DNA from 2 places in the Streptomyces sp. NPDC093065 genome. Region 1 is predicted to be linked to the other one. Evidence: riboswitches for the same ligand, from Rfam matches in the RefSeq annotation. Region 1 holds a riboswitch; the other holds the start of a gene.
The links. Region 1 has a riboswitch for glycine ahead of gcvP (aminomethyl-transferring glycine dehydrogenase). Riboswitches for the same ligand answer to the same signal wherever they lie in the genome.
Positions count from the first base shown of each region.

Region 1 (15,409 bases):
GCCTGGCGCCGGACCTCAAGGCGCTGGCCGCCTACTCCGAGCGCGGCGTCATCGCCACGGCCCGCGCCCAGGACCCCGCCCGCGGCTACGACTACGTCTCCCGCTGCTTCTTCCCCAACGTCGGCATCGACGAGGACCCGGTCACCGGCAGCGCCCACACGGCCCTCGCGCCCTTCTGGTCCGAGCGTCTCGGCCGCCCCGACCTCACCGGGCTCCAGGCGTCGTCCCGCTCCGGCCGGGTGCGCACGGAACTGCGCGGCGGGCGCACGCTGCTGAGCGGACACGCGGTGACGGTGATCGACGGCGAGCTGCTGGCCTGACCCCCGCGGGGGCGCGGGGTCCGCACGGTCACGCAGTCGGCAGCCAGTCCACCTTCCCGGCGAGCAGGCCGTAGCCGACGAAGGCCCCGATGTCGAGCAGCGAGTGCGCCACCACGAGCGGACCCACGCGCCCCCAACGGCGGTACAGGCAGACGAACACGGCGCCCATCACCATGTTGCCGACGAACCCGCCGATCCCCTGGTAGAGGTGGTACGAACCGCGCAGTACCGAACTGGCCGCCAGCGAGGCACCCGCACCCCAGCCGAGCTGGTCGAGCCGGCGCAGCAGGTAGCCGACGACGACGACCTCCTCCAGGACGGAGTTCTGCACCGCCGAGAGGATCAGGACGGGGTACTTCCACCACACCTCGGGCAGCGCCTCGGGCACCACGGTGAGGTTGAAGCCGAGGCCGCGGGCGGCGAGGTAGAAGGCGATGCCGGTGCTGCCGATGACGGCGGCCACGGCGGCCCCGCGGCCCAGGTCGGGCCAGGGGCGGGTGCGGTCGAAGCCGAGGGTGCGCAGACTGCGCCCCTCACGCAGCAGGAAGTGCGCGACGAGGGCTACCGGGACGAGGGCCGTGGTGATGCCGAAGAGCTGCCAGGCCAGGTCGAGCCAGGGACGGCCGGGCGCCGCGGAGGCGTTGAGGGTGGCCGCCTGGTCCTTGAGCCCGCCGGGTCGGGTGACCGAGCCGATGAAGCTGATGAGGGCGGACACGCCGCTCGCGCCGAGCGAGAGCGCCAGGACGAGCAGCGTCTCGTCCCGCAGGATCCGCCGCGTGAGCCGCTCCTCGGTCAGTGACCGCTCGTCGAGTCGCTTCTGGGGGAACGCATCGTCCACCGGGCCCGCCTCCGCCATGCACACCTGCCTCCAGCTGGGACGTCACAGCTTGCCCGATCAGTATGGGGCGGCGCGCGGCGGGGGGGGGCGGGCCCGGCCGCGGTCAGCGCGGCACCACCGTCTCCGGCAGGCCCACCGGCCACAGGTGCACGGGGTCCCCGTCACGCATCAGCTCGACGTAGCGGCGGGTCGTGGCGGCCAGCGCGGCCTCCCGGGACAGGCCCGCCTCCAGCCCCCGGTGGAAGGTGGCCGCCTGCCAGGAGGCGCCGTTGACCCGGCGCCGGCATCGCTCCTCGATCACGCCGAGGTAGAAGTCCCGGTCGGCCGGTTCCACGCCCCAGGCGTCGAGACCTGCCTCGGCGAGCGGCAGCAGTTCGTCGCGTACGAGGACGGCGGCGTCGACCTCGGTGGTGCCGCCGAGGCGGCCGCGCCGGGGCCACTCGAAGCGGGCCTCGATGCCGTGACGGCACGCGGCCTCGAAGTTGGCGGCGGCGGCCTCGAACGGCAGCCGGGTCCACACCGGCCGGGGCTCCTCGGCGAGCGCGCGCACGACTCCGTAGTAGAAGGCGGCGTTGGCGATGACGTCGGTGACGGTGGGACCGGCGGGCAGGACCCGGTTCTCGACGCGCAGGTGCGGGACGCCGTCGGCGATGTCGTAGACGGGGCGGTTCCAGCGGTAGACGGTCCCGTTGTGCAGGACGAGTTCGGAGAGCGAGGGCACACCGCCCGCGTCGAGGACGTCCAGCGGGTCCTCGTCGTCGCAGATGGGCAGCAGCGCCGGGAAGTAGCGCCGGTTCTCCTCGAAGAGGTCGTACGCAGAGGTCACCCACCGCTCGCCGAACCAGGTGCGCGGCCGCACGCCCTGGGCCTGGAGCTCGGGTGGGCGGGTGTCGGTGGACTGCTGGAACAGCGGGGGCCGCGACTCCCGCCACAGCTCGCGGCCGAAGAGGAAGGGCGCGTTGGCGCCGAGGGCAATCTGCGCGGCGGTGACGGCCTGCGCCGCGTTCCACACGTCGGCGAAGCGGTCGGGGGTGACCTGGAGGTGCAGTTGCACCGAGGTGCAGGCGGCCTCGGGGGCGATGGACTTCGACGTGCAGGTCAGGCGCTCGACGCCCTCGATGTCGAGGGTGAAGTCCTCCCCGCGGGCGGCCACGATCTGTTCGTTGAGCAGGGCGTAGCGGTCGACGGCGGAGAGATTGGACGAGACCAGGTCGTCCCGGTCCAGCGTCGGCAGAATACCGATCATCGCGATTCCGGCGTCGACCTCGCCGGCCTTGCGGTCCGCATATGCCAATGACGTACGGATCTCCTCCGCGAGCCGGTCGAATACCCGCCCGCCCAGGCGGTGCGGAGCTATGTTGACCTCGAGGTTGAACATGGCGAGTTCGGTCTGGAAGTCGCGGCTCGCGATGCGTTCGAGGACTTGCGCATTCAACATTTTCGGCATCCCGTCGGCACCGACGAGATTCAATTCGATCTCCAGCCCCATCAGGTTCTTCGGGCGGTCGAACCGCTTCTCCGCCAGAAGTCGCTCCAGGCCCGTCAGGCACCGCTGGAGCTTCTCGCGGTAGCGCTGGCGATCGGACAGGTCGAACTGACCTGCCGCGACCTTCTCCCCCATGGAAGAGTCCCTTCTCGGAGCGATGTGTGGAAGACCGGCCGCCGTCGGCCGGCCGCCGGTCAGGTGGGATGATGCCCAGCCGAAGCGATCGATAACGTCCCCGCACCGGCCCGGCAGCCGCTACGCTGTGCCGATGTGACCGGTGGCACATTCACCGGGCATGGCGCGTCGAGCAGTTTCCCGGGCCGGCAACTCGTGAAAAACGCCGACGACAATTGGCCGACCGCTCGGTGAACATTCCCCGAGGTCACCGCAGTACACCCGGCCCAGAATCCGGAGGATTCCCGCATATCGACGGCCGAGTTCAACCTTGTACTGCTTACCGGAATCGGCTAGCCGAAACACAGTCTGAACACATGTCGTATAAACTCCGCGGACAGGCAGCGGACCGGCGTCCACGGTCGAAGGATCCTGCCGTCGAGCTGACGCGCGGCAGGCCTCTCCCACTTCTCGTTTCCGGACCCGGTCCCTGCCTCTCCCAGCCCTGTGAGCCGACAGTGTCGTCCGCCCCGCTCCGCCCTCGCGCCACCGTGCCTTCGAATGAGAGGCGACCTATCATGCCCCTGCGTGTCCCCCAGGCCCCCGCGCCCGCCCTGCGCTCCGTCCTCACCGCCCTCTCGTCGCCCACCGCGGTCCGCGAGGCCCGGACCCCCGCCCTGCTCGGCGCCCAGGGACCCGCAACACCGGAGCTGCCGCTTCCCGTGCACGTCCTCGACCGGGTCGCGGCGCAGGGCGTGACGGCGACGCGGCTGACCGGGTGGCGGTTCCACATCCGGTGCGGCGACCGGGCGGTGGCGGCGGCGGAGACGATGCTGACCGCCGACGGCTGGGCGTTCTCGCACTTCTTCGAGGGCCCCTACGTCACCTCGACCGAGCGCGCGTTGCGGCAGGCCGACCTGATGCCCCAGTCGTACCAGCCGCGCCTGCTGTCCGTTCCCGAGCTGTACATGCTCACGCTGTGGCTGCACGGCGACTGCGCCGCGGACGCCGCGGCCGGGCCCGCGGCCACCGATCTCCTGGTGCCGCTGGCACCGGCCCCGCCCGGGATCGCGGCCCACGTGCCGCACCGGGTCGCCGAACTGCTGCCGGTCCTCACGCACCGGATGACACCGACGCGGCTGCTGGGTTCCCCCGCCTGATCCGGCCCCGCGGCCCCGGATCACCGGCCCGTCCCGTTCACCGGCCCGCCGACCTGCCCCGTTCGGCCGGACCGCCGGCCCACCCGCGCGGACTAGCCCCAAACGGCCATGCCGAACCACCCGAAGTGACAGTGCAGTTGGGCTGAACCGTCCGCGCGGGTGACGCGTCATGAACCTGTGAGAAGCGGTGCTGCGAAATACCTGCGGATCGACGCCCGTGGGGCAACACTGGGTTTCGGACCGACTCAAACAACGGGGGGCGGCCATGGACGAGGCTTCACGCCGCGGTACGGCCACGACAGCGAACTCACCCATCATCACAGACCGAGAGACCCCACTCATGTGCCAGCACCAGCCACCGTGCCCGTCAGCCGTCTCCGCCGACCGGGAGTCCGCCCGTCTCGTGGCGCACCACCCGGAGCAGGGGTGGAGCCTGCTGTGCAACGGTGTCGTCCTTTTCGAGGACACCGGTGAGCTACTGCCGGACGGTCAGGCCATCGCCCCGCACCGTCCCGTCGGCGCGGGCCTGACGACCGCCGCCTGACCACGAGCCGGGCAGGGTGACGCCACTGTGCCCGCTGCCTCACGGGGCCGGCCCGCAGCCACGGCTGCGCACCGGCCCTCATGCGTGTCCGGGGCCGGTCACTCCCCGTAGCGTGTCGGCGCGGACGCGGTGACGGCCCGGTTCGCGGGGCCGCTGCGACTTCCCCCGAGGGCCCGGTTTCCGGAAGACTCCTGGCAGTTTCGCGGTCGGTGTCGGCGGAGGTGGGGGAAGTGGCGGTGGACGGGGCCCGGGCCAGAACGGCTTCCGGCGGCCGGGGCAGGGTCACGATCACGGACATCGCCCGCCGCGCGGGGGTCTCGGTGCCGACCGTGTCCCGGGTCGTGAACGGCCGGGCGGACGTGTCGCCGGGGACCAGGGCGCGGGTGGAGGAACTGCTGCGCCGGCACGGGTACCGCAAGCGCGCCGCCGCACCGGGCCGCCAGGCCGCCCTGCTCGACCTGGTCTTCAACGACCTGGACAGTCCCTGGGCCGTGGAGATCGTCCGAGGGGTCGAGGAGGTGGCCCGGGCCGCGGGCGTCGGCACCGTGGTCTCCGCTGTCCACGGCCGCTCGGGCGACGCCCGTCAGTGGATGCGCAATCTGCGGGCCCGGGCCTCGGACGGCGTCGTCCTCGTCACCTCGGCCCTGGACCCCGTGCTCCACCAGGAGCTGCGGATCCTCGGCGTGCCCCTGGTCGTGGTCGACCCGGCGGGCTCCCCCGCCCTGGGTGTGCCCACCGTCGGCGCGGCCAACCGGGCGGGCGCCATGGCGGCCACGGAGCATCTGCTGGCGCTGGGGCATCGCCGGATCGGTCTGATCGCCGGGCCGGCACGGCTGCTGTGCTCGCGCGCCCGCCGCGACGGCTACCGCGCCGCCCTGGAAGACGCCGGCCTCGCCGTGGACGAGTCCCTGATCGTCCCCGGCGACTTCCGCCACGAGTCCGGTTTCGCCGCCTGCGAGGTCCTGCTGGGCCTGCCCGAGCCGCCGACGGCCGTGTTCGCGGCCAGCGACCAGATGGCGCTCGGCGCGATCGAGGCGCTGCGGCGGCGTGGGGCGAGGGTGCCGCAGGACATGAGCGTCGTCGGTTTCGACGACCTTCCGGAGGTCCGCTGGTCGGCGCCGCCCCTGACGACCGTGCGCCAGCCGCTCGCCGACATGGGCAGGGTGGCCGCGCGCACGGTGCTCCGCCCGGCCCGCGACGAACGCCCGGACTCGCCACGGGCCGAGCTGGCCACGGAGCTGATCGTCCGCTCCAGCACGGCGCCCCCTCCGGGCCCCGCCGCGCCGTCCGGGTGAGCCGTCCGGCTACGCCCTGCGCCCGAGCCTGCGGCGCGGCGCACGCACCACGACCTGCCCCCAGCTGATCTCGCCCGTGATCTCCACCCTCAGCTCCACGGGCACCCCGGCGTCGACGGTCCTCGGGATCTTCACCTCGCCGTAGTTCGTCGCGAGTGAGTCGGTGTCCACGACGATGCCGGGCCGGGTCACGATCTTCAGTGCCCCGGCCCGCATGTCGAGGTCGATGCGGAGGGTGTCGTGCGTGATCACCGCCCGGGTGAGATCGAGCGTCACCTCGCCCCAGGCCGAGCGGATCTCCACCCGCCGGGGTACCACCCAGCCCTCCCCCCGCCGGGTGGACGCGCCCTCCTGCTCGATACGGACGACGTCCTTGGCCAAGGGGGGCGCGGTGCCGTCCGCCGGGAGCGGCAGGTCGGCGGTCAGGGCGGCCAGCTCCTCCTGGGTGCGCGCGGTGAGCGCCGCCCCCACCCGCTCGTCCAGTTCGCCGGCGGTCAGTCTGCCGTCGCCGGCGGCGGCGCTCAGTACGTCCACGGCCCGGTCCCGGTCCGCGTGCGAGGCGCGGAGAGCGGGCGCCACTCCGCCCTGTGAAGGCTGCACCGGCATAGCTCGACCCCGATCTTCCCGGGCGCCCTGTGGGCGCCCCGCCACTGCGGCACACTAACGCTATATCGCGTTATACCCCACGACCAACCCCTCGTCCACCGTCCTCTTCCCGCGGACTGTCGTGACCCAGTGACCCGCACGCAGTCCCGCACGGCCCGCCGGGCCGCCCGGCGTCAGCCCGGACACCGTGCACCGCCGGGCCGACGCGGGCCGGACCACCACCCGCCACCACGAGGAGGGGCGGCGCGTCGACGCGACCCGCCCCAGGCCGCGCGCGGTTCCGCCGGGCCGGGCCTCGGGGTTGCGTGGATCGAGTCCTGTCGATGTGTACACGCGTCGACTTCACCCGAGCCGTGGCCGCGCGCCGACCTCGACGCCGAGTTCCTCCACCGTCTCCCTGGCCGGCAGGAGACGAGCCGAGTGAGGACCGTCCCCCCGACCCGGGCCGCGACGTCCCCGGGCCCGGCCGTGGTGACGATCCCAGGGAGGATGCGACACCCACCGTGAGGACGGCCCGGAGAGATCCTCGGCGAGCCGCCCGCCTGGAGCGTCACGGCGACCGGATCCGCGTGCGCCTCACAGCCCGACTCCCGACGCAGACCCTCGCATACCCGGCGCAACGCCCCCGTCGGGCTACGGTGCCCTCATGAGCCTGAGCATCCGCAACCAGCTCCCCGGGACCGTCACCGCCGTCACCCCGGGCGAGGCCATGGCGACGGTCGGGGTACGCCTCTTCGGCGGCCAGGACCTCACCGCCGCGATCACCCGGGAGTCGGCCGAGGACCTCGCACTCGCCCCAGGCACCGCCGTGCGGGCCCTGGTGAAGTCCACGGAGGTCGCCCTGGCCACCGGACGCGTCGAGGGCCTGTCCGTCCGCAACCGCCTGCCGGGCACGGTCACCGCCCTCACCACCGGCGCCGCGATGGCCTCGGTCACGGTCGCCGTCGAGGGCGCCGGGCTGACCGCCGCCATCACCAGGGAGGCCGCCGACGACCTTGGGCTGTCCGTGGGCGTTCCCGTCGTCGCGCTGATCAAGGCGACCGAGGTGTCGCTCGCCACGGCCTGAGAGACGACGAGAGGCCCCGTCCGGACCCTGGCAGCCCGGACGGGGCCTCTCTCACTTCCTCGGCGGGACTCAGTCCTCGTAGGCGTCCAGCGGCGGGCAGGAGCAGACGAGGTTCCGGTCGCCGTAGGCCTGGTCGATGCGGCGCACCGGCGGCCAGTACTTGTCGGCGACGGACACACCGGCCGGGAAGACGGCCTCCTCGCGCGTGTAGGCGTGGTCCCAGTCGCCGCCGAGCGCGCCCGCGGTGTGCGGGGCGCCGCGCAGCGGGTTGTCGTCGGCCGGCCAGTCGCCGGAGCCGACCTTCTCGATCTCCGCGCGGATGGCGATCATCGCCTCGCAGAACCGGTCCAGCTCGGCCAGGTCCTCGGACTCGGTCGGCTCGATCATCAGCGTCCCGGCCACCGGGAAGGACATCGTCGGCGCGTGGAAGCCGTAGTCGATCAGCCGCTTGGCGATGTCGTCGACGCTGACGCCGGTCGCCTTGGTCAGCGGGCGCAGGTCGATGATGCACTCGTGCGCGACCAGCCCGCCGGGGCCGTTGTAGAGCACCGGGAAGTGCGGCTCCAGGCGCTTGGCGATGTAGTTGGCGGACAGCACGGCCACCTGCGTGGCGCGCTTGAGACCCTCGCCGCCCATCAGCCGCACGTACGACCAGGAGATCGGCAGGATGCCGGCCGACCCCCACGGCGCCGCCGAGATCGGACCGACGCCGGTCTGCGGGCCGACCGCGGGCTGCAGCGGGTGGTTGGGCAGGTACGGCGCCAGGTGCGACCGTACGGCCACGGGGCCGACGCCGGGGCCGCCGCCGCCGTGCGGGATGCAGAAGGTCTTGTGCAGGTTCAGGTGGGAAACGTCGCCGCCGAAGTGGCCGGGCTTGGCGAGGCCGACCAGGGCGTTGAGGTTGGCGCCGTCCACGTAGACCTGGCCGCCCGCGTCGTGCACCTGGGCGCAGATGTCGGCCACGTGCTCCTCGAACACGCCGTGCGTGGAGGGGTACGTGATCATCAGCACGGCGAGCTCGTCGCGGTGCTTCTCGATCTTGGCGCGGAGGTCCTCGACGTCGATCTCGCCGTCCTCGGCGGTCTTGACGACGACGACCTTCATGCCGGCCATCACGGCGCTGGCGGCGTTGGTGCCGTGTGCGGAGGACGGGATGAGGCAGACGGTGCGCTGCTCGTCGCCGTTGGCCCGGTGGTAGCCGCGCACGGCGAGCAGGCCCGCGAACTCGCCCTGCGAGCCGGCGTTGGGCTGCAGCGAGACCTTGTCGTATCCCGTGACCTCGGCGAGCCGCTCCTCCAGCTCACGGATGAGCGTCAGGTAGCCCTGCGCCTGCTCGGCGGGCGCGAAGGGGTGCAGCGCGCCGAACTCGGGCCAGGTGACCGGTTCCATCTCGGTGGTCGCGTTCAGCTTCATGGTGCAGGAGCCCAGCGGGATCATGCCGCGGTCCAGCGCGTAGTCCCGGTCGGCGAGGCGGCGCAGGTAGCGCAGCATCGCGGTCTCGGAGCGGTGCTGGTGGAAGACGGGGTGGGTCAGGAAGTCGTCGGTGCGCAGCAGCGCCTCGGGCAGCGCCTGCCCGGTCTCCGCGTCCAGCGCCTCGACGTCGCCCTCCACGCCGAACGCGTTCCACACGCCGCCGACCTGCGTCCGCGTGGTGGTCTCGTCGCAGGCGAAGGACACCTGGTCGGCGTCGACGAGCCGCAGGTTGATGCCGTTCTCGCGGGCGGCGTGCACGATCGCGTCGGCCCTGCCGGGCACCCGCACGGTCACGGTGTCGAAGTAGGCGCCGTGCACGATCTCGACGCCGCCGGCGGCCAGACCGGCCGCGGTGATCGTGGCGTACCGGTGGGTGCGCCGGGCGATGGCCCGCAGCCCCTCGGGGCCGTGATAGACGGCGTACATGCCGGCCATGACGGCGAGCAGCACCTGTGCGGTGCAGATGTTGCTGGTGGCCTTCTCGCGGCGGATGTGCTGCTCACGGGTCTGCAGGGCCAGGCGGTAGGCCTTGTTGCCGTCGGCGTCCACGGAGACGCCGACCAGGCGGCCGGGCAGGCTGCGGGCGAACTTCTCGTGCACGGCCATGTAGCCGGCGTGCGGGCCGCCGAAGCCCATCGGCACGCCGAAGCGCTGGGTGGTGCCCACCGCGATGTCGGCGCCCAGCTCGCCGGGCGAGGTGAGCAGCGTGAGGGCGAGCAGGTCGGCGGCGACGGTGACGAGCGCGCCGAGCTCGTGCGCCCGGTCGATCACCGGCTTGATGTCGCGGACGGCACCGGAGGCGCCCGGGTACTGGATGAGGACGCCGCAGATCTCCCGCTCGGCGACCTCGGCGGGGATGCCCTCGCCGAGGTCGGCGACGACCACCTCGACGCCGGTCGGTTCGGCGCGGGTCCGTATCACGGCGACGGTCTGCGGCAGGGCGTCCGCGTCGACCAGGAAGAGGCCCTTCTTGTTCTTGCCCATGCGCCGGGAAAGGGCCATCGCCTCGGCGGCGGCGGTGCCCTCGTCGAGCAGCGAGGCCCCGGAGGTGGGCAGACCCGTCAGCTCGGCGACCATCGTCTGGAAGTTCAGCAGCGCCTCGAGCCGGCCCTGCGAGATCTCCGGCTGGTACGGCGTGTACGCCGTGTACCAGGACGGGTTCTCCATGACGTTGCGCAGGATGACCGGCGGGGTGAAGGTGCCGTAGTAGCCGAGGCCGATCATGGAGTCGAGGACCTGGTTGCGGTCGGCCAGGGAGCGCAGCTCGGCCAGCACCTCGGCCTCGGAGCGCGCGCCCGGCAGGTCGAGCCGGTCGGCGTTCTTGATCACGTCCGGCACCGCGGCGGCCGTCAGTTCGTCGAGCGAACCGTAACCGACCTGCGCGAGCATCTTGGCCCGGGCCTCGTGGTCGGGGCCGATGTGGCGCTGCTCGAACGGCGCTGCCTGTTCGAGTTCGGAGAGCGGAGTGCGGTGGGCGGTCATTGCGGAGGCCTCCTGGTCTGACGACCTTCGAGGGGCACCACGGCGCGGGTACCCGGACGGCCTCCCCCTCTGTCATCTCAACCTGAGAGCTTCACCGGACGAGCCCGGAGGCCCTTCCGGCTTTCACCGTCGGTGAGAGCGGAAGCCGTCGACACCCGCCCTGCTTTCCAGAGTGACCTCGTCCGTGCGGTACGTGAGCCTGAGAGATTCCGGGGAGGATTTGCTCCTTCGGCGCCTCCGGTGGTGTCCGGAGGACTCTCCCGCGCGGGGTCAGCGGCCGTTTGCCAGCGTACCAGCGAGACGTTCGCGCGAACTTCGAGTGGCCGACCGGCCACATGTGCTCTTTTGTAGTACTTACGGATGATTAGGCGGCTGGTGTCCGACCCCAGTCCGGCCCAGTGGCGCGATCAAGTGGAGGGCCCCGTGCGTACTGACATCGATCCGCGGAACCTGATCGGCCGCAAGGCGTTCGACCGCGACGGCACGAGGATCGGCACCGTGGACGAGGTGTACCTCGACGACGCCACCGGCGTCCCCGAGTGGGCCGCGATACGGACCGGCCTCTTCAGCAGGGACGCCTTCGTCCCCCTGGAGCCCAGCGAACTGGTCGACGGCACCCTGCGCGTGCCCTTCGACCGGTCCCTGATCAAGGAGGCGCCCGACTTCGGCGTCGGCCGCCACCTCTCGCCGGAGCAGGAACTCCAGCTCTACCACCACTACGGCCTGGACGTGGCCGCCGGTCCCCCGCCCCCCGACCACGACTTCGGCAAGCTGGCCGGCAAGGGCAACGACGACGGCTGACCGGCCTCGCCGCCCTCCGCGCCGGTGACCAGCGGCAGCGGATCGGCCGGGCTCAGCTCGGGGTCGTCCACCGGGAAGGTCCGCACCCGGCCGACCTCCGAGTACGGCGTCTCGAACCGCACGGTGACCCGCCCGAGACCGCTGCCCTGCACCCACCCGTGTCCGAGCGCCGCATGCCGTACGTCGTGCCCCGCCGGCCACCTCCGCTCGGCGGGCGAGGGGCCGTGCTCCTCGACGGGGCCGGTCTCGGGCTCCTCGGCCGGCACCTCGGGAACGTCACCTGCGGCCTGCGCGAACAAGTCCTCCTGCGTGTAGTCGGCGAGCCCGCTGACTCCCACCCCCAGCAGCCGCACGCCGCCCGTGGTGTCCACCGAGTCCAGCAGTCTGGCGGCGGCCTCCCGGACCACCGCGGGGTCGTCGGTGGGCCCGCGCAGCGTCTCCGAGCGCGTCAGCGTGGAGAAGTCGTACCTGCGGACCTTGAGCACGATGGTCCGCCCGGACAGACCGGAGGCGCGCAGCCGCCGCACGCAGCGGTCCGCCAGCCGTCCGACCTCGACGCCGACCCGCACCCGGTCGTGGATGTCCACGTCGTAGGTGTCCTCGACCGACACGGACTTGGTCTCCCGCTCGGCCACCACCGGCCGCTCGTCCCGCGCCAGTGCCATGGCGTACAGCGCGTGGCCGTGCGCCTTGCCCAGCAGCCGTACCAGCTCGTCCTCGCCCGCCTCGGCGATCTCGCCGACCGTGGTGATCCCCGCCCGGCGCAGATGGTCTCCGGTGGCCGGCCCCACCCCGGGCAGCGTCCGCACGGTCATCGGCTCCAGCATGGCCCGCTCGGTCCCCGGCGGGATGAGGACCAGTCCGTCGGGCTTGGCCTCCTCCGAGGCGATCTTGGCGAGCATCTTGGAGGCGGCGAGCCCGACGGAGCCGGTGAGGCCGGTGACGGCACGGATGTCCGCGCGCAGCCTCGCTCCCGCCAGCCGGGCCGACTCCGCGTCCCAGGCCGCGTGGCCGGCCTCCAGATCCACGAAGGCCTCGTCCAGGCTGAGCGGCTCCACCAGGGGCGAAAGCTCCCGCAGCAGCCGCATGACCTGCTCGCTGATCGACCGGTACAGCTCGAAGCGCGGCACGAGGTAGGCGGCGTGCGGCGCGAGTCGACGAGCCTGGCCCATGGGCATCGCGGAGTGCACCCCGAACACCCGCGCCTCGTACGAGCAGGTGGCGACCACGCCGCGGGGCCCGAGACCGCCCACGACCACGGCCTTCCCGCGCAGACTCGGCTTGGACGCCTGCTCCACCGAGGCGAAGAAGGCATCCATGTCGAGATGCAGGATCGTGGGCGCGGTTCTCACATCTTCGATGCTGCCCTACGCCACTGACAATGCCGCCACCACGCGGGCCGGCGCCCGGAGGCGCGGCGCCGTCAGACCGCCCTGTTGTTCCGCCGCCGGGCCAGCTCGTCGGCGGGATTGTGCCCGACCAGGGTCTCGCCCGTGTCGATCCGCTCCCCGTGCAGCTGGGACAGCGCGCTCTCCACGTCCCGCCACACCACGCCCACGGCGATCCCGAAGATGCCCTGGCCGCCCTGGAGCAGCGCGTGCACCTCGTCGGGCGAGGTGCACTCGTAGACGGTGGCGCCGTCGCTCATCAAGGTCATCCGCTCCAGGTCGCGGAAGCCGCGCTCCCGCAGGTGCTGGACGGCGGTGCGGATGTTCTGCAGCGACACCCCGGTGTCCAGGAAGCGCTTGACGATCTTCAGCACGACCACGTCGCGGAAGCTGTACAGCCGCTGCGTTCCGGATCCGTGCGCGGGCCGCACGCTGGACTCGACGAGTCCCGTGCGCGCCCAGTAGTCGAGTTGCCGGTAGGTGATGCCGGCGGCCGCGCAGGCCGTCGGCCCGCGGTAGCCGATCTGCTCGGACGCCATGGACGTCGCCCCTCCGCTGGTCGGCACGGCTGCCGGTCGCTGCGGACCGGGATCGGTCGCGCCACCGTGCCGGGCGTGGCCCGCGCTCGCGCGAAGCCGGGAGCCCGGGGGAGGGTACGGACCGCCTGCCCCGAGGCTGTGCCCGGGGCCACCCCCAACCGTACCGTCGCCGCTGATTCTCACGCCGACCTCCGTCCTTGACCTGCCTCCTCGAAGGTAGGCAGTCACCAAGGGTGCGTCAACGATCGCCACACTCGGCACGCCGAGTGATAATCACCCTACGAGTGGTTTCCCGTGCCCAGTTCCGGGAAAGGCTAGCCGGATGTGCCCGGACAGGGCCTCGCGTGGCCCTGAATCCGCCCCGGCCGGGCGCCTCACTGGTTGCTGGTTCCGAAGTCCTCGGGCGAGATCTGGTCGAGGAACTCGCGGAACTTCTCCACCTCGTCCTCCTGCTCGTCCGGGATGGCGATACCGGCGTCGTCGAGGACCGTGTCGCTGCCGTAGATCGGCGTACCGGTGCGCAGGGCCAGCGCTATGGCGTCGGAGGGCCTGGCACTGACCTCGACCCCGCTCGCGAAGACCAGCTCGGCGTAGAAGACCCCGTCGCGCAGGTCGGTGATGCGTACTTCCGTGAGCTCCTGGCCGACGGCCTCCAGCACGTCCTTGAAGAGGTCGTGGGTCAGCGGTCGTGCGGGAGCCATGCCCTGCTGGGCGAAGGCGATCGCCGTCGCCTCCCCGGGGCCGATCCAGATGGGAAGGTAACGGTCGCCGCCCACCTCGCGCAGCAGCACGATCGGCTGGTTGGAGGGCATCTCGACCCGGACACCTACGACATCGAGCTCGTTCACACAGCAACCCTAGGCCGTGCCCGGGACGTTTGGGTAGTCGGGCCGGGATCGGGTGGGCGATCCGGGTCCGGACCGGTGGTCGGTTCCAGACCCTCGCTCCCCGTCGTTTCAGGGCAGCCGCACGCCCAGAGCGGTCTGCACCAGCGCCGCGTGCAGTTTCACTGCCAGTCCCGCCAGCTCCTTGGTGCGGGCTTCCGCGTGTGCCCTGGTCTGGGGGTTGCGGTGCCGCTTCAGCGGGGCCACCACCTGGTCCACGAGCCCGGCCTCCCGGTCGGCGGCGGCCTTCATCACCCGCAGGTGCCGCGGCTCGATCCCGAACCGCCCCAGCTGCACCACCAGCGACGCCACGGTGACCGCCTCGGCGTCGTAGGCCCCGTCGGCCAGCGGGACGAGGAGTCCGTAGGACTCCCACTCCTTCAGTTCCTGGTCGCCGATCCCGGCCGTTGCGAGCAGCTCGTCGCGTCCGATCCTGGCCACCGTCGGGCCCTCGGCGGGCTCCGCCACGGCCGCCTCGCCCTCCCGCTGGCGGCCGACCCGTGGCAGGGACACCGCCTCCCCGCGTTCCACGGCGTCCAGATGCTCGCGGATCACCTTGAGCGGCAGATAGTGGTCGCGCTGCATGCGCAGCACCTCGCCGAGGCGCTCGACGTCGTGTGCGCTGAACTTGCGATACCCGGCCGGGGTCCGCCTCGGCTCGACGAGGCCCTCCGACTCAAGGAAACGGATCTTGGAGATGGTGATGTCGGGGAACTCGTCACGCAACGCGTTCAGCACTGCGCCGATGCTCATCAGCCCACTGTCCGTGGCGGCGGCGCCTTGCCCGGCACCGCCGCTCGGTGTTTGAAACATGGACCTTCCCTGGAGGTTCCCCGGACGGGCGGCCCGGGGGCGGGTCAGTAACCCCGCTGGCTCGCGTAGAACACCAGCCGGTACTTGCCGATCTGCACCTCGTCACCGTTGGACAGGGCGACCTGGTCGATGCGCTCCCGGTTGACGTACGTGCCGTTCAGGCTGCCGACGTCGGCGACCGTGAACGAGCCGTCCGGGCTGCGGCGGAACTCCACGTGCCGGCGCGAGACCGTCACGTCGTCCAGGAAGATGTCGCTCTGCGGATGACGCCCGGCGGTGGTCAGCTCGCCGTCCAGCAGGAAGCGGCTGCCCGAGTTAGGGCCGCGACGCACGACCAGGAGCGCGGAGCCCAGCGGCAGCGCGTCGACGGCCGCCTGCGCCTCGGGCGAGAGCGCCGGCATCGCCGTCTGGCCGGTGACCTCCGAGTCGTACGCCTCCAGACCGGAGATGGAGATCGTGGAGGTCGTCTCGGACGCCCGCTCCGGCACCGCACCGGGCCGCAGCGGAGCACCGCAGTTGGAGCAGAAGCGGCTGTTCTCCGCGTTGCGGTTGCCGCACCTCGTACACACCAGGGCCGACATGGACGGATCCTCCTGCCGC
Region 1 covers NZ_JBIVPJ010000007.1:6,062-21,470, reverse strand. Annotated here, with positions in the region: gene ACIQFU_RS14300 (PhzF family phenazine biosynthesis protein) at 1-320, shown strand, start outside; gene ACIQFU_RS14295 (CPBP family intramembrane glutamic endopeptidase) at 349-1,176, opposite strand; gene ACIQFU_RS14290 (glutamate--cysteine ligase) at 1,262-2,779, opposite strand; gene ACIQFU_RS14285 (hypothetical protein) at 3,337-3,918, shown strand; gene ACIQFU_RS14280 (DUF5999 family protein) at 4,259-4,462, shown strand; gene ACIQFU_RS14275 (LacI family DNA-binding transcriptional regulator) at 4,693-5,757, shown strand; gene ACIQFU_RS14270 (DUF1707 domain-containing protein) at 5,767-6,336, opposite strand; partial or broken gene ACIQFU_RS14265 (MerR family transcriptional regulator) at 6,680-6,848, opposite strand; gene ACIQFU_RS14260 (molybdopterin-binding protein) at 7,010-7,429, shown strand; gene gcvP (aminomethyl-transferring glycine dehydrogenase) at 7,499-10,384, opposite strand; glycine riboswitch at 10,562-10,657, opposite strand; gene ACIQFU_RS14250 (PRC-barrel domain-containing protein) at 10,808-11,185, shown strand; gene ACIQFU_RS14245 (DNA polymerase IV) at 11,101-12,537, opposite strand; gene ACIQFU_RS14240 (MerR family transcriptional regulator) at 12,609-13,295, opposite strand; gene ACIQFU_RS14235 (bifunctional nuclease family protein) at 13,487-13,960, opposite strand; gene ACIQFU_RS14230 (MerR family transcriptional regulator) at 14,069-14,809, opposite strand; gene ACIQFU_RS14225 (FHA domain-containing protein) at 14,854-15,409, opposite strand, start outside.

Region 2 (15,409 bases), on a different contig from region 1:
CACTGACGTCAATCCGAACAAGGAGTTCCCCGAGATCTACGCCGAGAGCGGTGACGGTTTGTTGAGGATGAGCTTGATCGTCGGCGGAGAGGGCCAGTTCTTCCTCGACGTCCAGACCTCCTGTGTCCCGGAATCGAGCGTCACCGGGCCGACCACGAAGGGACATGGCCACAGCTACTACGGGGAGGCCGTCCCGAGGCCCAATGTGGATGACGCCTTCTGGTCGTCCGAGCGGCCGCTCCCCTCGCCGTCGCCGAGCTGAACCGGGACGCGCTTTTGACCCGGCCGGTACCGGTCGGCCGGGCCTGCTACGACAGCCCCGCCGCGCGGGCGCGTTCCACCGCGGGGCCGATCGCCTTGGCGAGCGCCTCCACGTCGGCCCCGGTCGAGGTGTGGCCCAGCGAGAAGCGCAGGGTGCCGCGGGCCAGGTCGGGGGCGGTGCCGGTGGCCAGCAGGACGTGGCTGGGCTGGGCGACTCCCGCGGTGCAGGCGGAGCCGGTGGAGCACTCGATGCCCTGGGCGTCGAGCAGGAGCAGGAGCGAGTCGCCCTCGCAGCCCGGGAAGGTGAAGTGGGCGTTGGCGGGAAGGCGCCCCTCAGGTGCCGGATCGCCGCCGAGGACCGCGTCCGGGACCGCCGTGCGGACGGCGGCGACGAGGTCGTCGCGCAGGGCGCCGATCTCGCGGGCGAACCACTCGCGCCGCTCGGCGGCGAGGCGGCCGGCGACCGCGAAGGAGGCGACGGCGGGGGCGTCGAGGGTGCCGGAGCGCACATGGCGTTCCTGCCCGCCGCCGTGCAGGACGGGCACCGGTGTGTACTCCCGGCCGAGCAGCAGTGCGCCGATGCCGTAGGGGCCGCCGATCTTGTGGCCGGAAACGGTCATCGCGGCGAGCCCGGAGGCGGCGAAGTCGACCGGGAGCTGGCCGAAGGCCTGGACCGCGTCGGCGTGCAGCGGCACGTCGAACTCGGCGGCAGCGTCGGCGAGTTCGCGCACCGGCATGATCGTGCCGATCTCGTTGTTGGCCCACATGACGGTGGCGAGGGCGACGTCGCCGGGGTCGCGGGCGATGGCCTCGCGCAGCGTCTCGGGGTGGACGCGGCCGTGGGCGTCGACCGGCAGGTACTCCACGGTGGCGCCCTCGTGCTCGCTGAGCCAGTGGACGGCGTCGAGGACGGCGTGGTGCTCGACGGGGCTGGCCAGGATCCGGGTGCGGGCCGGATCGGCGTCGCGGCGGGCCCAGTACAGGCCCTTGACGGCGAGGTTGTCGGCCTCGGTGCCGCCGGAGGTGAGGACCACTTCGCTGGGGCGTGCGCCGAGCGCCTCGGCGAGGGTCTCGCGAGCCTCCTCGACGGTGCGCCGCGCGCGGCGGCCGGACGCGTGGAGGGAGGAGGCGTTGCCGGTGACGCTCAGGTGCGCGGTGAGTGCCTCGACCGCCTCGGGGAGCATCGGGGTCGTCGCGGCGTGGTCGAGGTAAGCCATGGTGCGGCCGATTCTACGGGGCGCTCGAACCCTGCCCCGGACCAAGGCCCGCCTCGTCGCGCGGTTGGCCCGGGCGTGACGGTGGGGTGGCTCACAGGCTCCACGACATCGTGTTGTCCGCGGACATGAACACCATCAGGACCAGCAGGTCGGCGACGCCCAGGCCCAGACCGAGCAGGGCCCGGCCGCGGCGGGCGGTGCCGCGCCACAGGGCGACGCCCGCGAGGGCCATGGCGATCGGGCCCAGGAAGACGTTGAGGACGAGCAGACCGAGCAGACCGAGGACGAAGGCGGCGACGGCCATGCCGTCGGTGTCGTGGATGCCGGTCCGGCGGGTGGCGCGGGTGGTGCGCTCGGCGTCGGTGGTGCGGTGGGCCGGTGCGGTGAGCTGCATGACGTTCTCCCTGCCGTGCGTCGGTGGTGCGGTCAGTGGGCGGAGGTGCTCCGTCGGCGGCCGTGCCGCTCGCGGAGGGCGAAGATGCCGAGCCAGACGGCGATGACCAGGCCGGCCGCGAGCGAGAAGGTGAGCGATGCGTGGGCGACGGTGCCCATGACCAGCCCGAGGAGCAGGAGTGCGACGACGAGAAACAGCATGGAGCGGATCCCCCAGACTTCCGGACTTCCTTCCGGACTTCGGTGAACGGTTGTGGTTACAGTTGTTCACTGACTTCCCAGTCTAGCGCGCTCTACGGCTTTTCAATTCCAGAGAACGGTTGTTAACTGCATGGCATGAGTCACACCCCCGGCGTTCGGCAGGCGCAGAAGCAGAAGACCCGGCAGGCACTCCTGGACGCGGCGCTCGGACTGCTGGAGGAGCAGAGCCTGAGCAGCCTGGGACTGCGCGAGGTCACCCGTGCCGTGGGCGTCGCCCCGACCGCCTTCTACCGGCACTTCCGCTCCACGGCGGATCTCGGCGTCGCGCTGGTCGAGGAGGCGCTGGGCAGCCTCCACCCGATGATCCGGACCACGATGTCACCGGCCGAGGACGACGACGAACGCATCGCCCGCGCGGTCGAGTTGATCGCCGGTCACGTGGCCGCACACCCGGCCCACGTCCGCTTCATCGCGCGGGAGCGGCACGGCGGGGTGCAGCCGGTGCGCCGGGCGATACGTGAGCAACTGGCTCGGTTCGCCGAGGAGGTGCAGGCCGAGCTGGCCACGGACGCGTCGGCGGCGGACTGGAGCGAGACCGATCTGCGCATGCTGGCGGGCCTCTACGTCGACCAGATGCTGATCACGGCGTCCCTCTTCCTGGAGACGCTGGACGCCCCCGGAGAGGAGCGCCGCCGGGCCGTGGAGACGGCACGGCGGCAGCTGCGACTGATCAGCGTCGGCCGCACGCACTGGCTGGACTGAGGTGCCCCCGGGTCAGCCGAGCCGGACCCGGGCCAGCTGACGGGACTGGGCGACCAGCCGGTCGGCGCTGTCCCAGACCTCGGCGTCCTCCTCCAGGAAGCCGCCGGCGAGGTTGCGGGTGGTGATGGAGACCCGCAGCGGGCCAGGCGCCGGACGGCAGCGCACGTGCACGGTCAGCTCGACCGTCGGCACCCAGCCCTTGAGCCCCAGCTCGAAGGCGGTCGGCGGCAGCGCGTCCACCGCCAGGAGCAGCGAGAGGGGGTCCGCGTCGCGGCCGTCGGCGAGGCCGAACCAGGCCCGCATCTCGCCCCGCCCCGAGGGCTGCCCCAGCGCCCAGCCCAGCGTGGCGGGGTCCAGCTTGAGCATCAGCCGGTCGGCGATGGCCGAGCTGCCGTCGACGGGGGCGGGGCCGTCCTCCGGGCCGAAGCACTGGCCCGCCGGCGGGATCGCGGGCGGCTTCGCCGAGGTGCGGACGTCGTCGGGCAGCGCGTCGAGGTCGCCGTAGGAGGCGAGGACGCGGATGCGCTCGACCTCGTTGCCCTCGTCGTCGTACTGGAAGAGGGAGGCCTGGCCGGTGGAGAGGGAGCGCCCCGCGCGGACGGTCTCGGTGCGCACGACCGCCGGGCCCGGCCGGGAGGCGGTGAGGTAGTGCGCCGAGACGGTGAAGGGGTCGGGATGCGCGAGCGCGTCGCCGAGGGCCCGGCCCAGGACGGCCAGCAGATAGCCGCCGTTGACGGCGTTGATGATCGTCCAGCCGGCCGACAGGTCGATGTCGTAGACACCGGGGGCGCGCCGGGTGACGGCGGTGTCCCGGTCGAACTCGCTGTCGCCGATGGTGGCCCGTGTGGCCGCTGCGGAGGCTGCTTCTGGCATGACTGCACGGTACAACAGGAAACTACTAAGCGGTAGCTTTCCCCGTCGTTCCCTCCCCGGCCGACCGCACCCGGGCAGGACGGACGCGATCCGACGGCGTCGCCTTCGTCGAGGGCGTGCCGCCTCCCCGACCCGAGCCGGGTCAGTCCCCCTCGACCACCGTCGACCGGCGGTTCCAGGCGCGTGGTGCCCGCCAGTGGTAGCGCAGGGCGAGCAGTCGCAGTACGAAGGCCGTGACGACCGCCAGCCCGCTGGTGAAGGGGGTGAGCGCCTCGTAGCGGATGCACAGGGCGACCATCGCGGAGCCGACGATCGCGGGGACGGCGTACAGGTCGCGGTCCCAGCGCAGCAGTGAGGGCACCTCGTTGGCGAGCACGTCGCGCAGGACACCGCCGCCCACCGCGGTGGTCAGACCCAGGCAGGCCGAGGCGGTCAGGCCGAGACCGTAGTCGTACGCCTTGGTGGTGCCGGCGACGCAGAACAGGCCGAGGCCCGCCGCGTCGAAGATGTTCACGCCGGTCTGGAGGCGCTCCACGTGGGGGTGGAGGAAAAAGACCAGCAGCGTCGCGAACAGCGGGGTGAGGAAGTATCCGAGGTCGGTGAAGGCGGCGGGCGGCACCGCGCCGATCACCAGGTCGCGGAAGAGCCCGCCGCCCAGCGCGGTGACCTCGGCGAGGACGGCGATGCCGAAGACGTCGAAGTTCTTGCGTACGGCCAGCAGCGCGCCGGAGATGGCGAAGACGAAGATCCCGACCAGGTCGAGCGTGTGCTGGACGGTGGGGCTGAAGAGTTGCTCGTACACCCTTCTATTCTTACCTGCCAGTGAGCCCCTGCCTTACAAACGAAGGCAGGGGCTCACTGGCAGAGCGGGTGAGTGAGGTCACTTCTCCTTGGCGGGAGGCTCCTCGGCCGCCGGCTCCTCGGCGGCGGGCTCGTCGCCGTCCGCCGCGGCGTCCGCGCGGGACTCCGCCTCGGCCTCCGCGGCCTCCGCGACCTCCGCGGCAACCGCCGCCGAGGTCGCCGCCGACTCCGCCAGCGCTTCCTCCGACACCAGCTCCGCCGCCTCCTTGGCCGCGGTCAGCAGGACGACGTCCTGCGGAGCCTGGTCCTCGAAGTTCTCCGGGTGGTGGCAGGCCACCTGCTGCCCCGGCCGCAGCTCCTTCAGCGGCGGCTCGGTGGTGGTGCAGATCTGCGTCGCCTTCCAGCACCGGGTGTGGAAGCGGCAGCCGGTCGGCGGGGCGATCGGCGAGGGCACGTCGCCCTTGAGCAGGATGCGCTCGCTCTTGGCCGACTTGCGGGCCGGGTCCGGGATCGGGACGGCCGACATCAGCGCCTTGGTGTACGGGTGCATCGGCGACTTGTAGAGCAGGTCGCGGTCGGCCAGCTCCATGATCTTGCCGAGGTACATCACCGCGATGCGGTCCGAGACGTGCCGGACCACCGACAGGTCGTGCGCGATGATCACGTACGTCAGGCCGAGCTCCTGCTGGAGGTCGTCGAGCAGGTTGACGACCTGGGCCTGGATCGACACGTCGAGCGCGGAGACCGGCTCGTCGGCCACGACCAGCTTCGGGTTGAGCGCGAGCGCACGGGCGATGCCGATGCGCTGGCGCTGGCCGCCGGAGAACTCGTGCGGGTAGCGGTTGTAGTGCTCGGGGTTGAGGCCGACCACCGACAGCAGCCGCTGGACCTCCTTCTTGACCCCGCCCTCGGGCTGGACACCCTGCAGCTTGAAGGGGGCGCTGACGATCGTGCCGATGGTGTGGCGCGGGTTCAGCGAGGAGTACGGGTCCTGGAAGATCATCTGCACGTCACGGCGCAGCGGACGCATGCCGCCGACCCCGAGGTGGGTGATGTCCTTGCCCTGGAACTCGACCTTGCCCGCGGTCGGCTCCAGGAGCCGCGTGATCAGCCGGCCCATGGTCGACTTGCCGCAGCCGGACTCGCCCACGACGCCCAGCGTCTCGCCGGACCTGACCTCGAAGTCGATGCCGTCGACGGCGCGGACCGCGCCGACCTGGCGCTGCAGCAGGCCCTTCTTGATCGGGAAGTGCTTCTGCAGCCCGGTCACCTTGAGCAGGGTCTCGCCGGGGGCGGCGTCCTTGGTGAGGGTCGCGGTGCCGCCGGCCTTCTCCTGCGTGCCGTCGCTCTGCGCGGGGATGGCCACTGCTTCGTCCTTGGCCTTGCCCTTGGTTTGGTCCTTGGCTTCGTCGCTCACAGCTTCGGCGCAATCTCTTCGGTCCAGATACGCTCCCGCTGCTCCTGCGACATGTGGCAGGCGGCCCAGTGCTTACTGCCGACCTCGGTCAGCTCGGGGCGGACCGTGCGGGTGACGTCGTCCTTGGGCACGTCGGCGTAGGGGCAGCGCGGGTTGAAGGCGCAGCCGGACGGGAGGTTGATGAGGGAGGGCGGGGAGCCCTTGACCGGGATGAGGCGTTCCTGCTGGTCGCGGTCGAGCCGCGGCATCGAGCCGAGCAGGCCCCAGGTGTAGGGGTGCCGGGGCTCGTAGAACACCTTCTCCGCCGGACCGCGCTCGACGCACCGGCCGCCGTACATCACCAGGAGGTCGTCGGCCAGCTCGGCGACGACGCCCAGGTCGTGGGTGATGACGATGACCGCGGAGCCGAACTCCTTCTGCAGGTCCCGGATGAGGTCGAGGATCTGCGCCTGGACCGTCACGTCGAGGGCGGTGGTCGGCTCGTCCGCGATGAGCAGCTCGGGGTTGTTGACCAGCGACATCGCGATCATCGCGCGCTGGCGCATACCGCCGGAGAACTCGTGCGGGTAGCTGTCCACCCGCTTGTCCGGCTGCGGGATGCCGACCCGGTCGAGCATCTCCACCGCGCGGCGCTTGGCGGTCTTCTTGTCCACCTTGTGGTGGATGCGGTACGCCTCCACGATCTGCTGGCCGATCGTGTAGTACGGGTGCAGCGCGGACAGCGGATCCTGGAAGATCATCGCCATCTCCCGGCCGCGCAGCTTGCGCACGTGGTCGGGGTCGGCGGACAGCAGCTCGGTGCCGTCCAGCCAGATCTCGCCGGAGATCTGCGCCTTGCGCTTGCCGTACTGGCCGGCGGTGTGCAGGCCCATGATGCCGAGCGAGGTCACCGACTTGCCGGAGCCGGACTCGCCCACGATGCCGAGGGTCTTGCCCTTCTCCAGCTGGAAGGAGAGCCCGTCGACGGACTTGACCAGGCCGTCGTCGGTCGGGAAGTGGACCTTGAGGTCGCGTACTTCCAGGAAGGCGGTCGGCGCGGGCGAGGTGCCGGTGGGCTCGCCCACCGCTGCCCCGCTCTTGCTCAGTTCGGTCATGCGAGCCTCACTCGGGGGTCGATCACGGCGTACAGGATGTCCACCACGAGGTTGGCGATCAGCACCGCGAGAGAAGTGATCAGGACGACGCCCAGGATGAAGGGCAGGTCGTGGTTCTTGATCGCGTCCAGCACCTTCTGGCCGAGGCCCGGGAGGCTGAACGTGGTCTCGGTCAGGATCGCGCCGCCCATCAGGGCGCCGAGGTCCATGCCGAGCATGGTGAGCAGGGGGGTCAGGGTCGACCGCATCGCGTGCTTGCTGATGACGACCTGTTCCTTGAGGCCCTTGGCCCGCGCGGTGCGGATGTAGTCCTCGCCGAGGATCTCCAGCATGGTGGCGCGGGTGATCCGGGCGTACATCGCGGCGTACAGGAAGGCCAGCGTGATCCAGGGCAGGATCATGCCGCCGAGCCATCCGCTGAAGCTTTCCTCGAGCGGTACGAACTCACCGTCGATCCAGCCCAGTCCGTAGGAGAAGATCGCCAGGCTGAGCAGACCGGTGAAGTAGATGGGGAGGGAGACACCCGCCAGGGCGACGACCATCGCGCCGCGGTCCCACAGCGTGCCCCGCTTGAGGGCGGAGAGCACACCGGCGGCCACACCGAAGAGCAGCCACAGCACGGCGGCGCCGAGCGCGAGAGCCAGGGTCACCGGGAAACGCTCGGTCAGCACCGGCCACACGGACTGCTCGGTTTTGAAGGAGTAACCGAAGCAGGGCGCGGAGCAGTGGGTCACGTCGCCGCCGGCCGCGTAGGTGCGACCCGCGAAGATGCCCTTGAAGAACTCCCAGGCCTGGACGAGGACCGGGTCGCCCAGACCCAGCTTCTCCCGCACACCCTCGACGGCGGCGGGGTCCGCCTGCTTGCCGACGAAGTTCAGGGCGATGTCGACCCCGGCCCACTTGGGGACGAGGAAGAAGATGCAGAAGACCACCAGGATGATGACCACGAGCATCACTGCGGCGGCGAACAGCCGCCTGATGAGGTAAGCGAGCACGGGTTGCGGCCCGCTGCGCCCCGCGGGCCGCCGGAGGTCGTCCGGCGGCCCGCGGTCACGCCGCGCCGGCCTTCACCTGCCTTTCGTGCCGTACGGCGGGTGTACCGGTTACTTCTTGGGGTTCTTCAGGCCGAGGTTCACGAAGTCGTACATACCGCTGTAGGCGTCGGTGGTGTACACGTTCGCGATGTTGCTGGAACGCCAGTTGATGAACTTCTCGAAGACGAAGGGCAGGTAGTAGCCGCCCTCCATCACCTTGTGGTTGATCTCCGTGGCGATCTGCTGCTTGCCCGCGTCGTCCTTCGCGGTCAGGTAGTCGGCGAAGAGACCGTCGATCTTCGGGTCGTCGATCATCGCGAAGTTGTTGTTCGCGCTGTCGAGGATGTAGTCGCTGTGCCACAGCGGCAGACCGTAGCCCTGCACGGACGGGAAGTCCGGGCCCCAGCCCATGATGATGATGCCGTAGCCCTTCTTCTTCACGTTCGAGGGGCTGCCGATGACGCTGGCGTACTGCGAGCCGTCGTACTGGTCGATCTCGACGTTGATGCCGACCTTCTTCAGCGAGGCCTGGAGGGACTCGGCGGTGGCGACCTCGACCGGCTTGTTGTTGCGGACCGCGATGGTGGTCTTGAAGCCGTTCGGCTTGCCGCAGGCCTTCAGCTCTTCCTTGGCCTTCTCGACGTTGCCCTTCTTGTTGGCACCGGCCATCTCGTACGGGTCGTACTTCTGGCCCTCGGAGCCCGGAACGGCGGGCGGCAGCATGTTGGTGCCGATGTCACCGCCGGCGACCGGGCCGCCGCGCGCGGTCTGCAGGGAGACGTGGTCGGCCCCGTAGAGCACGGCCTTGCGGCAGTGGATGTTGTCGAACGGCTTCACGTTCTGCGGGAAGGACGCGTACCGGATGTAACCCGAGATCGGGTTGTCCAGGTTCTCCTTGTGCTCCTTCAGCGCCGTGGTGCGACCCTGCGGGGACAGACCGGTCTGGGCCAGGTCGATGTCGTAGTCGCCGGCGATCAGGCGGGCGTCCAGGTCGTTGGCGTTGGTGAAGAACTTGATCGTGATCTTGTCCGGGTACGCCTTGCGGACCGGGTCCGAGCTCTGCTTCCACTCGGCGTTGCGGACCAGGGTCAGGTCCTTGCCCGGGTTGTAGGACTCGAACTTGTACGGGCCCGAGGAGAACGGGTGCAGACCGTACTTGGACTTGGTGTCCTTGTCCTGGCGGACCGGGGACGCCGAGGTCAGCGCGAGCATCTCCTCGAAGTCCGAGTTGGCCTGCGGCAGGTGGAAGACGATCGTCTTGTCGTCCGGCGTCTCGATCGCCTTCAGACCCAGCTTGTCCTTGGCCTTGTCCTTGTACGGACCCTGGTACTCGTCCTTGGGGTCGAGCACCTCCTTGAGGTACGTCGGACCGCCGGACAGCACGTCCTGCGCCCAGACGCGCTCGATGCCGTACTTGACGTCCTTGGAGGTGATCGGCTTGCCGTCCTCCCAGGTGATGCCGTCACGCAGGGTGTACGTGTAGGTCTTGCCGTCGGCCGAGACCTTGGCGACGTCGGCCGCGAGGTCGGGGGTGACCTCGGCACCGGTCTTGCCCGGCTCCGTCTTGTTCGTGACGAGCTGGCGGCTGTAGTAGCGGGAGAAGTTCCACATGAAGCCGTAGTAGCCACGCGTGGTGTCCCACGAGTCGGCGTCCTGCGTGCTGGCGAACTTCAGCGTGCCGCCCTTCTTGGCCTCGGAGGCCTGGGCGACCTTGTTGTTGGCGGCGTCGAAGCCGGCCGCGCCGTTCTTCGAACCGCTGCCGCCGTCGTCGTCGCCGCCGCCGCCGCACGCCGCCGTGGTCAGCAGCGCGGCGACCACTGCGGCAGCGGCCAAAGCCTGCTTGCGCCGCCCTGAGGTGCGTTGGGTAGTCACGATCTCGGATCCTCCGGATTAGATGAGAGACCCCGTGCAGGTGCCACGGGTCGCCTTGCGGTACGGCAGGTCAGCGGGAACCCTTCGGGTCCAACGCGTCGCGCACGCCGTCACCGAAGAGGTTGAAGGCAAGAACGGTGATGAAGATCGCCACACCGGGAACCACCATGTACATGGGGTCCGACTTGTAGTAGTCGATCGCGCTCGAGAGCATCTGCCCCCAGGACGACGTGGGCGGCTTGACGCCCACGCCGAGGAAGCTGAGCGCCGCCTCGGTGAGGATGTTGGTGGGGATCATCATCGTGGTGTAGACGATGATCGGCGCCACCAGGTTGGGCAGCAGTTCCTTGAACAGGATGTAGAACCGTCCGGCCCCCAGCGACCGGGCCGCCTCGACGTACTCCCGTTCGCGCATCGAGAGGGTCTGGCCTCGGACCACGCGACCGATGTAGGGCCAGCCGAAGAAGCCGATGACCACGATCATCATGAGCAGGCGCACGCCCGTGCCGCTCAGTCCGAGCATGTTGTCCGGCATGACGGAGACCAGGGCGATGATGAAGAGCAGCTGCGGGAAGGCCAGCAGTCCGTCCATGATCCGGCAGATGAGGGAGTCGACCCAGCCGCCGAAGAAGCCCGCGAGAACACCGAGGACGGTGCCGAGGACCACGGCGACCATGGCGGACAGGAAGCCCACCAGGAGCGAGATCCGTGAGCCGTGGACGATGCGGGCGAAGATGTCGCGGCCGTTGACCGGCTCCACCCCGAGCCAGTGGTCGCCGCTGACACCGCCCAGGGAGCCCGTGGGGGTGCCGAACAGCGGGTCGATCATGTCCTCGTTGTACGCGTTGGGCTCCTGCCCGTACAGGGAGGTGATCAGGGGAGCCAGCACGGCGATCACGATGAGGACCAGCACCACGACACCGCCCGCGAGGGCCAGCCTGTCCCTCTTCAGGCGCTCCCAGGCGATCCGGCCCAGGGAGCGCCCTTGTACCGACTTGGCCTCGGCGCCGGCGACCGCCGCTTCCTCTGCCGCACTCGGGGCCGCTTCCGCGGTCGGCTCGTGCAATGGTGCCGTCATCTGGCAGGGACCCCTCTCAACCGGCGGTAGCCGGCCCGCACTTGCCGCTGTAGCGGCGTGATCAGTCCGTCGTACAAAGAGGCGAGCATCCACCCCTTGTTGCGGGAGTCTTCAACGCTTTGGCGATCTGTAGCCAGAGGGGACGGGGAATGGATGCGCAAACGTGATGCTGTTTGAGGTGTTCCGTTATCCGGACAGTGGGTAACGGGGGCCGGACGCGGGCGAGTTGGGACATCAGGGACAAGATGGTGCTTTGCGCCGCCATCTACGCGCGAAGATGATCTCCGACGTCAGTACCGGCTGCCGGCCGGAGGGTATCCGTACCCGCCCGCCGGTGCCTGGGCGGGGGCGGCCGCGTGGGCCTCGCGGTCGTAGAACGGGCGGGCGTTGGCGCGCAGCCACAGGGCGACCGGGTCGTGCGTGTCGGTCATCGCCACCGTGGACACCGGCAGCCCGTCCGGCACCGCGCCGACGGACTGCTGCATCATCGCGCGGACCGCGTCGACGGCCGGCGGGGAGGTGTCGTACACGTCCAGGCCGATGGCGAGGTACGGCGCCCCGAGCGCCGGCTGCACCCAGGCGCGGCGCAGCGCGCGGACCGCCGGGGTGCGGTGGGCGTTCTGTGCGAGCAGGGCGTAGAACTGGGGGATCTCGACGGCCGGTTCGGACAGGCGCAGGGGCCCGGCGGGCTGGCGGTCCAGGCCAGAGGCGATACGGCGCAGGTCGAGCCAGGGGATGCCGACGCCGCCGCCGGGGGCGTGCGGGTTGAGCCACAGGCCGTAGTGGTCCGGGTAGAGGGCGCGGGCCACCTCCAGGCCGTCGACCACCTCGTACGACCGGTTCCAGCCACTGGCGGACAGCTCCTGGGCGGAGGTCACGCAGGGCGCGTAGCCGTAACCCTCGACCTCCATGTTCCCGTACTGGGCGTCCGGGGAGCCGGCCTGTCCGTGCCACAGCAGCATCCAGACCTGGCCGGAGGTGGGAGTGGCGAGGGCGCGCAGCAGGGCCTCGTAGGCGTCGTAGCGCCCGGGCGTGACCTGGCGCAGCATGTGCTCGACCTGTCCGGTCGTGGTGCCGCTGGCGCTCACGCGTATCGCCCCTTCGAGAAGTTCCCCCGGTGTCGGAACCAGCTTAAGGCTCCGCCGGGTGCGGGGGGCCTTCCAGCTCGGGGTGTGCTGTCCGTCGGCGGGTGCGGATTCGTTGTGGCTTGTCGCGCCGCGCGGCGGAGCCGCACATGTCACAGCCCCGCGCCCCTTCGGGGCGCCCACCCGACGGGCGCTTACAAGTCCCGGTCGTAGAACGGCCTGACCTTGTCCCGCATCCAGTCGCAGACCGGGTCCTGGGCCGCCTCCAGGAGGACCAGGTTGACCTGGTACCTGAGGGGGGACTTGGTCAGGGCGCGGCCGAGGGCCTCCAGGGGGAGGGCTTGGGCGTCGCCCTCCCAGTGGGTCAGTTCGACGCCGACGTACAGGGCCGGGTCGGCGGTCTCGACGGCGGCCAGACAGCGGCGCGCGCTGCGTACGACGCCGGTGGCGGCGAACTCGGCGGAGGCGGCGGCCAGGAAGTCCACCGGGTCGTCCTGCCAGTCGGGCTCGAAGAGGCGGACCCGTCCGCCGGACGCGGGGCCGTCCAGCGGGGTGCGTCCGGCCCGGCACAGTTCGGCCACGGCGGGCGGCGGCAGCGGGAGGCCCACCACGCCCTCCGGGTTCAGCGCGATGCCGGCCTGCGGCGGCAGGCCGCGGGCGAACTCCACGGCGGGGGCGACGGTGTACGCCATCTGCGGCCCGGCGACCTGCCGGAGCTGTTCCTCGGAGCTGAACACCGGTACGTAGGCCTGGCCGTCGATCTCCAGCGAGGGCAGGTCGAGGGGGCCGCTGTGCGGTCCGCCGCCGCTCGGCAGGGGTACCCACAGGAGGCTGCGGCCGAGGACCTCCACTATCCGGCCGCCGGCCGTCGGGACGCCGAGGGAGGCGGACAGCACCTCCTCCAGCTCGTTGCCGGGCCACCCGCCGTGCGGATGAGGGTGCGCCTGTGCCGGGAAGTCCATCTGTCTACCTACCGCCTGCCTGATACCGCTGTTCGTGGCTGAAAGGCTAACCCGTTCGGCCCCGGTGCCCTACCGTGCGTCACCCCGTGAAGGCGATCCGGCGCAGGGTGCCGGCCGCGGCCCGGTCCAGGACGACCGCCGAGGCGCAGCCGGCGGGCAGGCTGCCCGCGGTCACCGCGCGCAGCAGGCGGGAGTTGGCCGCGCGGTGCCGCAGGAACGCGTACCGGGACACGCCCCGGCCGCGCTCGCGCTGGCCGGCCAGGGCGTCGTCGGGAGCGACGTCGAGGAGCAGCAGGTGCAGGGCACCGCCCCGGCGGCGGGCCGCGCGGGCCAGCCAGCCGCGCACCCAGGCCTGGGTGCCGCAGTCGTGCACGACGACACCCTCGCCGGAGCGCACCGCGCGGCGCAGTCCGGCGTAGTGGGTGAGGCGGACCAGGGGGCGGTAGAGCGCGTAGGGCAGCCGGCGCGGCACGCGGTGCTCCCAGCGGTCGCGGGTGTCCTGGGAGTCGACGCGCGGGCCGCGCACGGTGCGCCGCATCAGCGTGGACTTGCCGCTGCCGGGCAGACCGGTGATCACCACCAGGTCCCGGGGTCCGAAGAGCAGGGCGTGCGGGCTGCGGCCGTCGCGGTCCCTGAGGTCACGGACGACGGGCGCGTGCAGTGGGGCGCACGCCTCGGTCGCCGGAGCGGCCGGCTGCTCGGGCAGCGCGAGTCCCGAGGTCGTGGCGTACGCCGTGGTCCTGTTCACCGTGATCGTCCTCCCCTGGGGCGGTTCACGAGGCCCTCCCCGTCGAGTGTAAAGAGAAGGTAATGCGCAGGTCTCGCGTTTTCGTTCGCTTACTGCCACAAGCCGGTTACAAGAACAGCTCTGCCCACGGATCGCCGGGGCGTGCAATGATGGCGGCGCCAACTGCATACCGGCCGTTTGAATCCGCGCGGGAGAGTCCCCGGCCGCGCCGGGGCGCCGAAGGAGCAAGTCCCTCCCTTGAATCTCTCAGGCCCCGTTACCGCGCGGGCGAGGCACATCTGAAAAGCGGACCGCCCCCGACGGCGGTCCCACCCAAGGTGCAAGCCCTGATCGCCGTACTCCGGTGGCCGTGGCGAACCTCTCAGGTTCCGATGACAGATGGGGAGGACCGACCTCGCCACGTCCTGTCATGGGAGACGACCGACCGATGAGCAGTACCGAACCGCGCCGTACCGCGCTCGATGCCACGCATCGCGCGCTGGGCGCGACGATGACCGACTTCGCCGGCTGGGACATGCCCCTGCGCTACGGCTCCGAGCGCGAGGAGCACGTCGCGGTGCGCACCCGCGCCGGTCTCTTCGACCTCTCGCACATGGGCGAGATCACCGTCAACGGCCCGCAGGCGGCCGAGCTGCTGAACTTCGCGCTGGTCGGCAACATCGGCACCGTGAAGCCGGGCCGGGCCCGCTACACCATGATCTGCCGTGAGGACGGCGGCATCCTGGACGACCTGATCGTCTACCGCCTGGGCGACACCGAGGCCGGGTCCCCCCGCTACATGGTGGTCGCCAACGCCTCCAACGCCCAGGCCGTGCTGGACGCGCTGACCGGGCGGGCGGCGGGCTTCGACGCCGAGGTGCGCGACGACCGCGACGCCTACGCGCTGCTCGCCGTGCAGGGCCCCGAGTCCCCGGGCATCCTCGCGTCGCTCACCGACGCCGACCTGGAGGGCCTGAAGTACTACGCGGGGCTGCCCGGCACGGTCGCCGGCGTCCCGGCGCTGATCGCACGCACCGGCTACACCGGCGAGGACGGCTTCGAGCTGTTCGTGGCGCCGCAGCACGCCGTCGAGCTGTGGCAGGCGCTGACCAAGGCGGGCGAGGGCGTGGGGCTGGTCCCGTGCGGCCTGTCCTGCCGGGACACGCTCCGCCTGGAGGCGGGCATGCCGCTGTACGGCAACGAGCTGTCGACCGCGCTGACCCCGTTCGACGCCGGTCTCGGCCGGGTGGTGAAGTTCGAGAAGGAGGGCGACTTCGTCGGGCGCGCCTCGCTGGCCGAGGCCGCTTCCCGGGCGGAGCAGAACCCGCCCCGCGTCCTGGTGGGCCTGGTCGCCGAGGGCCGCCGGGTCCCGCGCTCCGGGTACCGGGTGGTCGCGGGCGGCGCGGTGATCGGCGAGGTCACCTCGGGTGCTCCGTCCCCGACGCTGGGCAAGCCGATCGCCATGGCGTACGTCGACCCCGCGCACGCGGCCCCGGGAACCGAGGACGTCGGCGTGGACATCCGGGGCAGTCACGAGCCGTACGAGGTCGTGGCGCTGCCGTTCTACAAGCGCCGGAAGTAGACACTGGGCGGCGGCCCTCCCCGGCGGCCCCCTGCCTCGCTCGTTCCCCC
Region 2 covers NZ_JBIVPJ010000010.1:203,895-219,303, forward strand. Annotated here, with positions in the region: gene ACIQFU_RS19720 (hypothetical protein) at 1-262, shown strand, start outside; gene ACIQFU_RS19725 (cysteine desulfurase family protein) at 309-1,478, opposite strand; gene ACIQFU_RS19730 (DUF4190 domain-containing protein) at 1,570-1,872, opposite strand; gene ACIQFU_RS19735 (hypothetical protein) at 1,905-2,072, opposite strand; gene ACIQFU_RS19740 (TetR family transcriptional regulator) at 2,208-2,834, shown strand; gene ACIQFU_RS19745 (thioesterase family protein) at 2,847-3,707, opposite strand; gene ACIQFU_RS19750 (trimeric intracellular cation channel family protein) at 3,850-4,509, opposite strand; gene ACIQFU_RS19755 (ABC transporter ATP-binding protein) at 4,588-5,874, opposite strand; gene ACIQFU_RS19760 (ABC transporter ATP-binding protein) at 5,922-7,019, opposite strand; gene ACIQFU_RS19765 (ABC transporter permease) at 7,016-8,014, opposite strand; gene ACIQFU_RS19770 (ABC transporter substrate-binding protein) at 8,123-9,925, opposite strand; gene ACIQFU_RS19775 (ABC transporter permease) at 9,996-11,003, opposite strand; gene ACIQFU_RS19780 (enhanced serine sensitivity protein SseB C-terminal domain-containing protein) at 11,294-12,091, opposite strand; gene ACIQFU_RS19785 (enhanced serine sensitivity protein SseB) at 12,283-13,050, opposite strand; gene ACIQFU_RS19790 (AAA family ATPase) at 13,130-13,798, opposite strand; glycine riboswitch at 13,977-14,070, shown strand; gene gcvT (glycine cleavage system aminomethyltransferase GcvT) at 14,226-15,359, shown strand.
Region 2: it holds a riboswitch for glycine, as region 1 does, so the genes downstream of both, gcvT (glycine cleavage system aminomethyltransferase GcvT) here and gcvP (aminomethyl-transferring glycine dehydrogenase) in region 1, are expected to answer to the same signal.